One region of the Salinimonas sediminis genome, then DNA from elsewhere that is predicted to be linked to it. Evidence: predicted binding sites of a transcription regulator. Region 1 holds the regulator's gene; the other holds the start of a gene.
The links. Region 1 encodes FliA, which starts transcription of late flagellar genes. Its sites were predicted from a motif close to CTAAAGNTNNNNNNNNNNNNGCCGATA; they were not measured.
Positions count from the first base shown of each region.

Region 2: D0Y50_RS15940 (DUF5610 domain-containing protein) is a predicted target of FliA. The motif match lies at 6,303-6,329, and genes of this name have one in related genera.

Region 1 covers NZ_CP031769.1:1,056,574-1,063,994, forward strand. The annotation lists gene flhA (flagellar biosynthesis protein FlhA) at 1-1,235, shown strand, start outside; gene flhF (flagellar biosynthesis protein FlhF) at 1,265-2,719, shown strand; gene D0Y50_RS04805 (MinD/ParA family ATP-binding protein) at 2,716-3,582, shown strand; gene D0Y50_RS04810 (RNA polymerase sigma factor FliA) at 3,579-4,307, shown strand; gene cheY (chemotaxis response regulator CheY) at 4,361-4,744, shown strand; gene D0Y50_RS04820 (protein phosphatase CheZ) at 4,781-5,530, shown strand; gene D0Y50_RS04825 (chemotaxis protein CheA) at 5,543-7,421, shown strand, end outside.
Region 2 covers NZ_CP031769.1:3,628,303-3,635,723, forward strand. The annotation lists rRNA gene D0Y50_RS15915 (23S ribosomal RNA) at 1-1,557, opposite strand, end outside; tRNA gene D0Y50_RS15920 (tRNA-Ile) at 2,033-2,109, opposite strand; tRNA gene D0Y50_RS15925 (tRNA-Ala) at 2,285-2,360, opposite strand; rRNA gene D0Y50_RS15930 (16S ribosomal RNA) at 2,441-3,975, opposite strand; gene D0Y50_RS15935 (RNA recognition motif domain-containing protein) at 4,489-4,953, shown strand; gene D0Y50_RS15940 (DUF5610 domain-containing protein) at 5,052-6,272, opposite strand; gene trmA (tRNA (uridine(54)-C5)-methyltransferase TrmA) at 6,421-7,421, shown strand, end outside.

The DNA.
Region 1 (7,421 bases):
AAGCGTTATATATTGCCTCAGGCGTGCTGTTTGTAATGGGGATTATCCCTGGCATGCCGCATATTGCCTTTTTAGGTTTCTCAGCCATTGCTGGTGCCTATGCCTACTGGCAAACCAAACAAGCTAAACAAGCAGCCGAAGCACCGTTGCCAGCAACCAAGTCGGCTGAAGGTGAGATGGCAGCGCCAGAAGTTAAAGAGCTGGGTTGGGACGATGTTCAACAGGTAGATACCATCGGCCTGGAAGTAGGGTATCGGTTGATTCCGCTGGTCGACAAATCTCAGGGCGGTGAGCTGCTGACCCGGATTAAAGGGGTACGTAAAAAGCTATCCCAGGAACTGGGCTTTCTTATTCCGCCTGTTCATATTCGCGATAACCTGGATCTAGACCCTAATGCTTATACCATTGCCATGCTGGGGGTAAACATCGGTGAAGCCCAAATTAGCCATGATGAAGAACTGGCTATTAATCCGGGTCAGGTATTTGGCGAATTGCAGGGACGAGCGACCCAGGATCCGGCGTTTGGCTTGGATGCTGTATGGATTAAACCAGCACAGCGCGAGCACGCGCAAACCTTAGGCTATACCGTGGTTGACGCCGCGACGGTGGTAGCCACACACCTCTCCCAGCTACTTACTAACAACGCGTATCAGCTGCTGGGGCATGAAGAAACCCAGCACTTGCTGGATATGCTGGCCAAAAGTAGTCCTAAGCTGGTGGAAGGCCTGGTGCCGGATATTTTGCCGCTTAGTACGGTGGTAAAAGTATTACAAACGCTTTTATTTGAAGGTGTGCCGATTCGCGATATGCGCACTATTGTGCAGACCTTAAGCGAGTACGGAACGAAAAGCCAGGACCCGGATGTACTGGTCTCGGCGGTACGTATCTCACTTAAGCGGCTCATCTCGCAAGAGATATGTCAGGGGGGCCGGGAGATACCTGTCATAACCTTGGCGCCAGAGTTGGAACAAATGTTGCACCAGTCACTACAGGCAGGTGGGGAAGATGGCGCAGGCATCGAACCTGGGCTGGCAGACCGGATGCAAAAAACATTGCAGCAGGCATGTCAGCAACAGGAGCTTGCAGGCGAACCAGCAGTGTTATTAACCTCTGGGATGTTACGCCCCGTCCTTTCCCGCTTCTTTAAGTATTCGGTTGCCGGTCTTCATGTGTTGTCTTATCAGGAAGTACCGGATGACAAGCAGATAAAAATAGTCAGCTCGGTGGGTCAATAAACTGACGCCCACTGGGTAACGAGGTTGCGATGAAAATCAGACGTTTTTTTGGTAAAGACATGCGCGAAGCGCTAAATGCAGTAAAAGCAGAGCTTGGCAGCGATGCGGTGATCATGTCGAACCGTAAGGTATCCGATGGTATCGAGCTTGTCGCCGCGTATGACAAAGAGCCTGAGGCAAAATTGACGCCTAAGCCTAAAGCCGCCGCGCCGCGTGATGTAAACGGCAAAGCAATGCCCAGTTTAAGCGAAATCATTGGTGACGATGGCCCGGACAGTTTGCGCGCCCTGCTGGAAAAACAACAGCAAGCGCAAGCGAAGGCAGCAGAAGCTGCACGTCACCAGGCGCAGCCGGCTGCCGGCTATCAGCCGCCGCATGCAGGCGCCGCAAACCAAAGCCAAACCCGTGCGGCCCAACCGGCCCCAGCTCGGGCTGCGTATAATGCACCAGCCTATCAGGCTGCGGCGAGCGATTTCAGCTTTGATATTGATGAGCCAACGTTTAATGATTCGCCCACTCAGTTTACCGGCCAACCAGCAGCGGCTGCGCCAGCGCCACAAAGCGATCTTGATTCAATCAAAGAAGAACTGGCATCGCTGCGCAATGTGCTACAGTTTCAGGTAGCAGGATTAATGGAGTCGAAGCAGCGCCAGCACAATCCGGTACACAGCTATTTAATGAAATGTCTGTCAGGTATGGGACTAAGCCATTCTTTGGCCGAACAAATGGTGCATTACACGCCTAAGCAATATAACGAGCGCGAAGCCTGGGTGTACTTACTCAACCTTTTGGCTAATCGCATTAATGTAGCGGGCAATGATATTCTTCAGCAAACCGGCGCAGTGGCGCTGGTCGGACCAACCGGTACAGGAAAAACCACCACCTTGGCTAAACTGGCAGCGCGTTATGCCCAGAAATATGGCGCCGACCAGGTGGCGATGATTACCATTGATACCTACCGTATTGCGGCTTACGAGCAATTAGCAACCTACGGTAAAATCATTGGCTGTACCGTGCGTAAAGCGCAATCTACTGAAGAATTGGCAGAACTGTTATTCCAGTTACGGCATAAACGTATGGTATTAATTGATACTGCGGGCTTTAGTCAGCGTGATAGCCGACTGATAAAACAGTTATCTCAGTTTGATCGTGGTCAGATGCAACCGGTGAGAAAGTACTTGGTTACTCAGGCTAATACCCAATATCCGGCATTACAGCGTATCATCAGTGCATACGATGCAGTTAAACTGGATGGATGTATCTTTACCAAACTGGATGAGTGTTACAGTCTGGGTGAAGTATTAAGCGTGGCAATAGAACATGGCCTGCCGGTCAGCTATGTCACCGATGGCCAGCAAGTGCCTGAAGATATTAAAGTAGCTGACGCTAAATCTTTAGTATCCGTAGCGGCAAAGCTTTATAAAAAGTATGGTTTGAATCATACTACTGATAGTAACCTTGTTAAATCAGCACAGGCAGTATGATTGAAGATCAAGCGAGTAGCTTACGAAAGATGAATCAGTCACGATTAATCAAAGTTATCGCCGTAACAGGCGGTAAAGGTGGTGTAGGGAAGACCAACATTACGCTAAATACGGCCATTTCGATGGCTAAACAGGGCAAGCGGGTAATGGTACTTGACGCTGACCTGGGTTTGGCGAATGTCGATGTAATGCTTGGACTGCGTGTAGAACGTAATCTTTCGCATGTGTTGTCGGGTGAATGTACGTTAGATGAAGTACTGGTTACCGGGCCACATGGCATTAAAATCGCCCCTGCTACCTCTGGCACTCAGTCAATGACTGAGCTGACCCCAACCGAACATGCCGGGCTTATCCGCGCCTTCAGCGAGCTGCGTTCGCAGGTCGATGTACTGATAGTGGATACTGCTGCCGGGATCTCCGACATGGTGCTGAGCTTTTCCAAAGCGGCCCAGGATATCATGGTGGTGGTGTGCGATGAGCCTACATCATTGACCGATGCCTATGCACTGATCAAAATTCTTAACCGTGAACACGGGGTGTTCCGCTTCAAAATTGTGGCTAACATGGTTCGCGATACCCGCGAAGGTCATGAGTTATTCAGTAAATTATCTAAAGTCACGGGGCGGTTTTTAGATGTTGCCTTAGAGTTAGTAGCAACGGTGCCGTTTGATGAAAATATCCGTCGGGCAGTCCGTAAGCAAACCTCTATTGTCGATGCATATCCAGGCTCACCGGCCGCTGTGGCTATTTCACAACTGGCCACTAAAGCAATGCATTGGCCGGTACCCAGCCAGCCAGGTGGCCATCTGGAATTTTTCATTGAACAGCTGGTGTCACATAAAACCACAGGAACGCAACGTTGAATAGCAAAGCGGCTGCCTACCGACAGCAAAATGACAAAGCACAGTTGGTAGAGCGACACGCGTCCCTGGTTAAGCGGATAGCCCATCACTTAATGGCCCGCTTACCAGCGAGCGTATTGGTGGACGATCTTATACAGGCAGGCATGATTGGCCTGTTGGAAGCGGCCAAAAATTTCGATGGCTCGAAAGGAGCCAGTTTCGAAACGTTTGCGGGTATTCGTATCCGTGGTGCCATGCTCGACGAAATACGTAAAGGCGACTGGACACCCCGGTCGGTGCACAAAAACAGCCGGGCGATCACTGAAGCCATTGCTCAGGTTGAAAAAGATACAGGACGTGACGCGCGCGATGTGCAGATAGCTGCTAAGCTCAATGTCAGTCTTGATGATTACCACCAAATGCTCAACGAAGTGAACGCAGGCAAACTGGTGGGTATAGAAGATCTCGGTGTGTCAGAAGATGTGATTACCACCGAAGGTAATCAGGGTAATGATTCGCCACTGGAAGATTTAATGCAGGGCGCGTTTCAAAAAGCGTTAGCCCATGCAATCACGACCTTACCGGAGCGCGAAGCCATTGTTCTTTCACTGTATTACGATGAAGAACTTAACCTGCGGGAAATTGGCGAAGTATTGGATGTCAGTGAATCAAGGGTCAGTCAGATTCATAGTCAGGCGATGTTGAAATTAAAAGCTAAAATGCAGACCTGGCGTGCCGATAGTTAATACAACAATATCAATAGTAAAACATAATAATTTAATCCCCGGTGGAGGCCATTTTGGATAAAAATATGAAAATTCTCGTGGTAGATGACTTTTCTACTATGAGACGAATCATAAAGAACCTGTTGAAGGACTTGGGGTTTTCCAACATCCAGGAAGCTGATGATGGCAGCACGGCATTACCCATGTTGCAACAAGGCGATTTCGACTTTGTAGTAACAGATTGGAATATGCCGGGCATGCAGGGCATCGATTTGTTGCGGGCGATTCGAGCAGACGACAAACTTAAGCACCTGCCAGTGCTGATGGTAACTGCAGAAGCGAAAAAAGAACAAATTGTTGCTGCAGCTCAAGCTGGTGTTAACGGCTACGTGGTAAAACCTTTCACGGCTGCTACGCTAAAAGAAAAACTAGATAAAATCTTTGAACGTTTAGGTTAATCCAGACGATCTTACGGGATTTAAGAGGAATACTGGATGTCGACGAATGTCAATGTTCCTATCTCACTTGAAGAAGCACGTCAGTTGGTTGTTCATCTTGAACAGGGCGAAAACGCGGAAGCACGTGAATTGTTGGAAGCCATTTCAACAAAAGAGTCAATTGAGTTATTTGCCGAAGTGGGCAAACTAACCCGACAATTACATGATGCGTTAAATAATTTTCAGCTCGATGAACGCATTGCCGGCCTGGCCAACGATGATATACCGGATGCGCAAACCCGGTTGACCTACGTTATCGAAGAAACCGAAAAAGCCGCTAACACTACGATGGATGCAGTGGAAGCGAGCATGCCTATTGCTGAGGCTTTGACCCAGCGTATAGACACCATTATGCCAGAATGGAAAAAGCTGATGACCCGCCAGATAGAGTTAGGCGAGTTTAAAGCACTGTGTACGGATTTAGACGATTTGCTTAGTGATACATCCAGTGAATCAGCAAAATTAACCGGTCTGTTAACCGAAGTGCTTATGGCACAGGGCTATCAGGATTTAACCGGTCAGGTGATTCGGCGGGTTATTGAGCTGGTGAAAGAAGTCGAAGATAGCCTGGTGAACATGCTAACGGTGTTTGGCGAACCAGAATCTGGGGTTCAGCCACCACCGGATAATATAGAAATAACCAGCGGTGTCGAAGCTGAAGGGCCTATAGTTAATGCCGAAGAACGCGACGACGTTGTAAAGGGTCAGGATGATGTTGATGACCTTTTGTCGAGCTTAGGTTTTTAGGAGAGCAGGCGCATGTCGTTTGATGTAGACGAGGATATTTTACAGGACTTTCTGGTAGAAGCTGGTGAAATTCTGGAGCAGTTGCAGGAGCAACTGGTCGATCTGGAAAATAACCCGGAAGACAGTGATTTACTTAATGCTATTTTTCGAGGCTATCATACTGTTAAAGGTGGTGCCGGTTTTCTGTCGCTGACCGAATTGGTCGAGATATGTCATGGTGCGGAAAATGTATTTGACGTAATGCGTAATGGCCAGCGGACGCTGACCCCAGAGTTAATGGACGTAATATTGCAGGCCACCGATGTGGTGGTAGCGATGTTTGAAAAAGTAAAACAACGCGAGCCAATGGAACCGGCTGACGCAGCCCTTGTCGATATTCTGCATAAGTTAAGTCGACCCGAAACTCCCGATGAAAATATTTTCAACAGCGGCACCATAGCCGGTCATCAGGCCACCGATGATCTGAATATGGATGACGCTGCTCAGGCGATTGTGGAACCTGCCCCCACCGCACCAGAAATGGCCGCGATGCATGAAACCGCTGCCACACAAGGCGGTATTGAAGAAATTACTGAAGATGAATTTGAGAAGCTGCTGGATGAGCTGCATGGCAGTAATGCGCCAGGGCGGGCAGCGCCTGCCAGCGAGCCGGCTAAGCCTACTGCGGCGGTAACCGGCGATGATATTACCGACGATGAATTTGAGGCATTGCTGGACGAGCTGCATGGCAAAGGCCAGTTTTCTGCTGAAGACGCCGCACCTGCCGCCAGCACGCCTGCGCCGTCAGCCAGTTCACCAGCGCCTGGCGCTGGCGGTGACGAAATCACCGATGACGAATTTGAAGCATTGTTAGACCAGCTTCATGGCAAAGGACAGGCCCCCACGTTAAAAACTGACGAAAGTGCTGCGCCAAAATCTGAAAAGCCGCGGGTTAAAGTTGACGTAGATGCTACGGCGGCTATTACTCAGGCCAAACAGCAACAACAAGCTGCTACGCCTGCTGCGCCGAAAGCAACGCCCGCAAAACCAGCGGAACCGCAGGCCGCTAAACCGGCTGCCCCGGCAGCTAAACGCGAAGACAAAAAAGCCAGTGGTGGCGGGCAACAAACCGAAACGACGGTACGGGTAGATACTAAACGTTTAGACCAGATCATGAACATGGTGGGCGAGCTGGTATTAGTGCGCAACCGGCTGCTCAGTCTGGGAATAAATACCAGCGATGAAGCCATGTCTAAAGCTATAGCTAACCTGGACGTGGTAACGGGCGATCTGCAAGGCGCGGTGATGAAAACCCGCATGCAGCCTATCAAAAAAGTCTTTGGCCGCTTCCCCCGCGTAGTCCGCGACCTGGCGCGTAGTCTGAAAAAAGAGATTACGCTTGAGCTGGAAGGGGAAGAAACCGATTTAGATAAAAACCTGGTCGAGGCACTTGCCGATCCATTGGTGCATTTAGTGCGCAACTCTGTGGATCATGGGGTCGAAATGCCCGATGACCGACAAGCAGCCGGCAAGCCCAGAATGGGCACAGTCAAGTTGTCGGCTTCGCAAGAGGGCGATCATATCCTACTTACCATCGAAGATGATGGTAAGGGCATGGACCCGGAAAAGCTTAAAGAAATCGCGATTAATCGCGGCGTACTGGATGCCGACGCGGCCGCCCGAATGTCAGATGTAGAAGCCTTTAATCTGATTTTCGCGCCAGGCTTTTCGACCAAGACTGAAATTAGTGATATTTCTGGCCGTGGTGTGGGTATGGATGTGGTGAAAACCAAAATCAACCAGCTCAACGGTACGGTAAACATTGATTCGCAGCTGGGTAAAGGCACCCGTCTAGAAATTAAAGTTCCTCTGACCTTGGCTATCTTGCCTACCTTAATGATTATTGTAGGTA
Region 2 (7,421 bases), 1.9 Mb from region 1:
CACTTTCACCTGGGCTACCAACGCCAGGCTTGCCTAGCCTTCTCCGTCCCTCCATCACTGATTATACAAGTACGGAAATATTAATCCGTTTCCCATCGACTACGCATTTCTGCCTCGCCTTAGGGGCCGACTTACCCTGCCCTGATTAGCATGGGACAGGAAACCTTGGTCTTCCGGCGTGGGGGTTTTTCACCCCCATTATCGTTACTCATGTCAGCATTCGCACTTGTGATATGTCCAGCAAACCTCTCGATTCACCTTCATCCACTTACACAACGCTCCCCTACCCAGAGGACATCCTGAATGCTACTTCTTCGTTCTTTATCTTCACCACCTTGTGATGAACGCTTTACCAGCGGCTGCTTACGCAGGTCGCTGTTAGCTTAAATAGCATTGAGTGATGTCCTCTGCCGCAGCTTCGGTATATTGCTTAGCCCCGTTACATCTTCCGCGCAGGCCGACTCGACTAGTGAGCTATTACGCTTTCTTTAAAGGGTGGCTGCTTCTAAGCCAACCTCCTAGCTGTCTGTGCCTTCCCACATCGTTTCCCACTTAGCAATATTTTGGGACCTTAGCTGGCGGTCTGGGTTGTTTCCCTCTCCACGACGGACGTTAGCACCCGCCGTGTGTCTCCCGGATAGTTCTCATTGGTATTCGGAGTTTGCAAAGGGTTGGTAAGTCGGGATGACCCCCTAGCCTTAACAGTGCTCTACCCCCAATGGAATTCATCCGAGGCTCTACCTAAATAGATTTCGGGGAGAACCAGCTATCTCCCGGTTTGATTGGCCTTTCACCCCCAGCCACAGGTCATCTCCTAACTTTTCAACGTTAGTGAGTTCGGTCCTCCAGTTGATGTTACTCAACCTTCAACCTGCCCATGGCTAGATCACCGGGTTTCGGGTCTATACCTAGCAACTAAACGCGCAGTTAACACTCGCTTTCGCTACGGCTCCGCTATTTGCTTAACCTTGCTACTAAATATAAGTCGCTGACCCATTATACAAAAGGTACGCAGTCACACCACGAAGGTGCTCCCACTGCTTGTACGTATACGGTTTCAGGTTCTATTTCACTCCCCTCACAGGGGTTCTTTTCGCCTTTCCCTCACGGTACTGGTTCACTATCGGTCAGTTAGGAGTATTTAGCCTTGGAGGATGGTCCCCCCATATTCAGTCAGGATAACACGTGTCCCGACCTACTCGATTTCACATTAAATTCGCTTTTGTGTACGGGGCTATCACCCGGTATCGCGCCACTTCCCAGAGGCTTCCACTAACTTATAAAATGCTTAAGGGCTAATCCCCGTTCGCTCGCCGCTACTAGGGGAATCTCGGTTGATTTCTTTTCCTAAGGGTACTTAGATGTTTCAGTTCCCCTCGTTCGCCTCGCTACACTATGTATTCATGTAGCGATACCTGTAAACAGGTGGGTTTCCCCATTCGGACATCTGTGGCTCAAATGCATTTTGTCGGCTCACCACAGCTTTTCGCAGACTTACACGTCCTTCATCGCCTCTAACTGCCAAGGCATCCACCGTATACGCTTTGTCACTTAACCATACAACCCCAAGCAGCCTTTTGACTTCTGCATTGGTCGGTGAATTAACACCTGCTGTATGATGACAAGCTAATCGATAAATCGCCTTGCTATCTCATTGACAATCGGACTTGCCGATTGGCACGCTTTTCAGCGCTTTTTCGATAACAAGTAATTTAAGTCAAGTAGAGAGTAGCGTGATTGAAAGAACATCTTTCGATATTCAATTCTCAGTTACTCAATTTTGATTGATTACTAATTAATATCAGCTTTCCAAATTGTTAAAGAACGTTGGATATTTCCTGCTAAAAGCAGTACTTTTATCCTTAGAGTAAAAAACCCTAATCAATGCTTACTGAAACAGTAAATATTCATTAGGATTCCGATTTTCCTGGCAACCGGTTTTCTTTCGCATTTCTTCTCTGATTGAGGCATCGGATTGCGTAGTGTGCTTATCAGCACATGAGCAATTCGATAACGAAAAGCAGGGAAGAAATGGTAGGCTTGGGCAGACTTGAACTGCCGACCTCACCCTTATCAGGGGTGCGCTCTAACCAGCTGAGCTACAAGCCTGTTCTAGCTTTTCGCTTTGTCTTGACTGAATACCTTTATTTCATCGCTTGTCAGTCACATACGCTACGTATGCTCCTTCCTCACTCTTCAAGTTGGTATGCATTCAAACCAAATCGCTTTGCTATAACCTTCTTTCAGCAATCTGACTCTATTTGATTCAGATAGTGGACTGAAATGGTGGAGCTAAGCAGGATCGAACTGCTGACCTCCTGAATGCAAATCAGGCGCTCTCCCAGCTGAGCTATAGCCCCATAAAAACGGTCGTTCTTCTTTTCTATAACAAGACTATCTGTGTGGACACTACGCTAAGAGTGCTCGTCGATTCTTTTGGTAAGGAGGTGATCCAACCGCAGGTTCCCCTACGGTTACCTTGTTACGACTTCACCCCAGTCATGAAACACAAAGTGGTAATCGTTCTCCCGAAGGTTAAACTAACTACTTCTTTTGCATCCCACTCCCATGGTGTGACGGGCGGTGTGTACAAGGCCCGGGAACGTATTCACCGCAGTATTCTGACCTGCGATTACTAGCGATTCCGACTTCATGGAGTCGAGTTGCAGACTCCAATCCGGACTACGACATACTTTAAGGGGTCCGCTCCACATCACTGTCTCGCTTCCCTCTGTATATGCCATTGTAGCACGTGTGTAGCCCTACACGTAAGGGCCATGATGACTTGACGTCGTCCCCACCTTCCTCCGGTTTGTCACCGGCAGTCTCCTTAGAGTGCCCAACTAAATGCTGGCAACTAAGGACAAGGGTTGCGCTCGTTGCGGGACTTAACCCAACATCTCACGACACGAGCTGACGACAGCCATGCAGCACCTGTGTCTGAGTTCCCGAAGGCACCAATCCATCTCTGGAAAGTTCTCAGCATGTCAAGTGTAGGTAAGGTTCTTCGCGTTGCATCGAATTAAACCACATGCTCCACCGCTTGTGCGGGCCCCCGTCAATTCATTTGAGTTTTAACCTTGCGGCCGTACTCCCCAGGCGGTCTACTTATCGCGTTAGCTTCGCTACTCACGCCTTAAAGGCACAAACAGCTAGTAGACAGCGTTTACGGTGTGGACTACCAGGGTATCTAATCCTGTTCGCTACCCACACTTTCGCACATGAGCGTCAGTCTTTGGCCAGGGAGTCGCCTTCGCCACTGATGTTCCTCCAGATATCTACGCATTTCACCGCTACACCTGGAATTCCACTCCCCTCTCCAAGACTCTAGTCTGCCAGTTCTAAATGACCGTCCCAGGTTGAGCCCGGGGCTTTCACATCTAGCTTAACAAACCGCCTGCGTGCGCTTTACGCCCAGTAATTCCGATTAACGCTTGCACCCTCCGTATTACCGCGGCTGCTGGCACGGAGTTAGCCGGTGCTTCTTCTGTGGGTAACGTCACAGCTAACGGGTATTAACCGTTAACCTTTCCTCCCCACTGAAAGTGCTTTACAACCCGAAGGCCTTCTTCACACACGCGGCATGGCTGGATCAGGGTTGCCCCCATTGTCCAATATTCCCCACTGCTGCCTCCCGTAGGAGTCTGGGCCGTGTCTCAGTCCCAGTGTGGCTGATCTTCCTCTCAGAACAGCTAGAGATCGTTGCCTTGGTGAGCTCTTACCTCACCAACTAGCTAATCTCACTTGGGCCTCTCTTTGCGCCAGAGCCCGAAAGCCCTGTTTGGTCCGTAGACATTATGCGGTATTAGCCACCGTTTCCAGTGGTTATCCCCCTCGCAAAGGCAAGTTCCCAAGCATTACTCACCCGTCCGCCACTCGTCATCTTCTAGCAAGCTAGAAATGTTACCGTTCGACTTGCATGTGTTAGGCCTGCCGCCAGCGTTCAATCTGAGCCATGATCAAACTCTTCAATTAAATATATCGAAAACTTTTTATGAATCGTCGGTTGACACTCTTAACGAGTGCCCACACAGATTGTCTTGTTATAAATTGTTAAAGAACATTTTGACAGCCGGCATGCCGGCTGGCACGCTTTTCAAAGTAAACTACTGTTTATTTTTACTTCACGCCTTGCTTCGTTTCTCCCCGAAGCGGGATGCGCATTCTACGCGTTTCGTTTTCTGCGTCAACACTTTTTTGAAAGTTTTTTCTAAAAGCGCTTGCTTGGAAAACTACACTTCGAATTGGCTGCTGCCCTCTCGAAACGTGGGGCGCATTCTACATGAGGATATTGCGCCGTCAACACCTTTTTTATCCTTTTACGGGGTTTTTATACTTTATTGATTCAAACGCCCATTTTTCCAACAAACCTTGTGCTAAACTTGGCCTTTAGTCTACATCTGTGACAGATTGTTGTTCAAATTGTTACAAGTGAGTAAACTATAACCAGCCTCCAAGTATCATCTATAACAATATAAAGGTAGGTTTATGAAAGTTGGCTTTATTCAATGCGCTATTATTAGCGTAATTTTCGCGGTTATCGGCTATCTGGTATTTTCTTCTTCTGGTATGGAAACAAGTTTACCGTTAACTGTAGCTGCATCTTTATTATTTAGTGGCATCGTTACGCCCTATCTTGCTTCGCTATTCGGCACCTCGGCAATTACCGCCGAACCTGAAAGTGGAGTTAGCGGCGAAACGGCGACGCTGTATGTGGGTAATCTGCCATATAAAGCGAACGAAGATGCTGTAAAAGAGTACTTTAATAGCTACGTCAATGTGCAGTCTGTTCGACTGATGAAGGATCGAAGAACGGGCAAGCGCAAAGGTTATGGTTTTATTGAAGTGGTTACCAGTGATGTCGACCAGGCAATAACTGAACTGAACGATAAGGTTTTCCTGGAACGAACATTAAAGGTACGTCCCGCCAAAGAAAAAGGCGAAATGGAATAGCAAAAAACCTGGGGAAACCCAGGTTTTTTTTACTCTTGAATCAGGCTAGCTTACATTCACCTATACGCTAGTTACGATAGCCGTGAGGTAATTACGTATTACTCTTTCACATCCAAGGCATTACTTAGCTGTTGATTAAAGCCAGTAAAGCGATTAATCGCACTGATGAGATCAGGTGTATGCACTTCTTGCATTTGATTAATAATACCTTGTACCAGTGAGCCAATGTCCTGCTCGGTGGCTAACGTCTGCTCTGCCTGCTCGCGGTTGTTCAACATTTTTTGGATATAGTCAGCAATAGCAAATTCCCCCTCCCGCTTAGCCAGTTCCTCACCGGAAAGCCCCTGGACACTTTCATATGCTTTCACAACACTGGAACTTTGGGTTCGGGTAAGTTGCATGGCATAGCCGGCTAACACCTCTTTATCAAAGGTAAGGCCATTAGCTTGCTCGAAGGCTTTATCTATATCACCATCAAAAAATGTTGTCGCCAGATCGTAGGTACTGTTTACCAGTTCCGTAATGCCTGCCAGCTCTTGCTCGTTCAGCTCGCCGCTAATTGAAAAGCTAAAACTACTGGTGGCCTGCCATTGAGCACGACTATAAGTTTCGGTATTACTATTGGTGGAGCTGGCGTCCGGCTCAGAAGCCGGGGTGGCTTGCGAGGGTCCATATTGTTGGTACTTCGCTGTTTGAACATCTGCAAACCGGACTGTTACTTCGTCGCCTTCCCGGGTGCGGATAATCAGGTCGCCCTCACGGCTGTTTAACTGTTCTAGCTGGGTTGCGGTTACTACTGGCGCACGGCCAAATACATCGTCTTCCAACGCTACCATTTTATTTTCAATCAGAGATTCACTATCGGTGATCCCCTGACTAATATCATCGTTTAACCAGCCGGACAGATCCTGACGGGCTTGAGCAATCCCTTTAGCTACGCCTTCTCTGGCTTGCCCAAACAAGGATTGAAGCTGCTCTTTTTCTGCTCCACCAGCCGCCGCTCCACGTATAACTGAACCAACAAAGCCCATCACATTTTTAGCAACTTCTTCAAAATCAAATAGGTTTTCGTCTTTGGGCGGCTTTTCGCTTGGTAGAGGGCGCTGACCATCAATTTCCACATTGGATGCCAGGGCCCGATTGACCACTTTGTAGCTAATAGTAGTTTGCGAAGCAGAAACTGTTACCGATGTTTCCTGCTGCATAAACTGGGCTGCTTGCTGCAGGCCTTGCTGCTGCAACTGCTTTTTATGCGCTGTAACAGGGTTTACCGGCGCTGCGGTTTCAGCTTTGGCATTAGTAATTTTATCAACATTCATAACAGTGTCCTCACTCACCTCACCCTAGGTTATCGGCCGCAGAGCCCATTTGTTTAATTTTAGAACAAGACATTTTATAAAAGCCATTGCAGTGCGTATAAAAGACTCTACAATTCGCTCCCTTTAAAAAGTGATTTCGGAGAAAATAATGGCGCAGACCGACCATAGTGAAGCCTACAATAGTCAATTGCAGGAAAAATACGAACGGTTAACCACACTGCTGGCACCATTTGCTGCCCCCGAGCCGCAGGTCTATGCCTCCGCAGAGCGCCACTATCGGATGCGAGCAGAATTCAGGGTCTGGCATGAAGGTGAGGATCTCTACCACATTATGTTTGACCAACAAACCAAAGAGAAATACCGGGTAGATACCTTTGATGCTGCCAGCAAGACTATCAATCAAGCTATGTCTGCGCTGATTGCCTTGCTTAAGGTCACGCCGGTCCTGCGTAATAAACTGTTTCAAATAGATTATTTGAGTGGTCTGAGCGATGAACTGGTGATTAGCTTGTTGTACCACAAAAAGCTTGAAGACGAATGGCAACAGGCTGCAGAACAGTTGCGAACGACACTGGGTGATACATTTGCAGTAAATATTATTGGCCGCGCACGCAAACAGAAAGTCGTTATTGGTAATGATTATATTATTGAAGGCTTACCCGTAAATGGCCGCATGTACTACTTTAAGCATATTGAAAATAGTTTTACCCAGCCTAACGCTCAGGTTAATTGCAATATGATTGAGTGGGCCTTGGCGGTCTGCGGTAACCCCAATCGGGATTTACTCGAACTGTACTGTGGGGCAGGAAATTTTTCCTTACCAATGGCCAGCCAGTATCGCAAGGTTATCGGCACTGAAATTGCCAAACCCTCTGTCGCGGCGGCGCAGTTCAATATTGATAAAAACCAGCTAGAAAATGTTGATATTGTAAGATTGGCTGCCGAAGACTTCACTGCTGCCATGAATAATGAGCGGCAGTTTACCCGACTGGAAGGTATAGATTTGTCCAGCTATGACTTTGCCACGGTGTTGGTCGACCCACCACGCTCTGGCCTTGATGAAGCGTCGCTGAAGATGATTCAAGCCTATGATGAAATTGTGTATATCTCGTGTAACCCGGAAACACTTTCGGAGAATTTGCAGCTGTT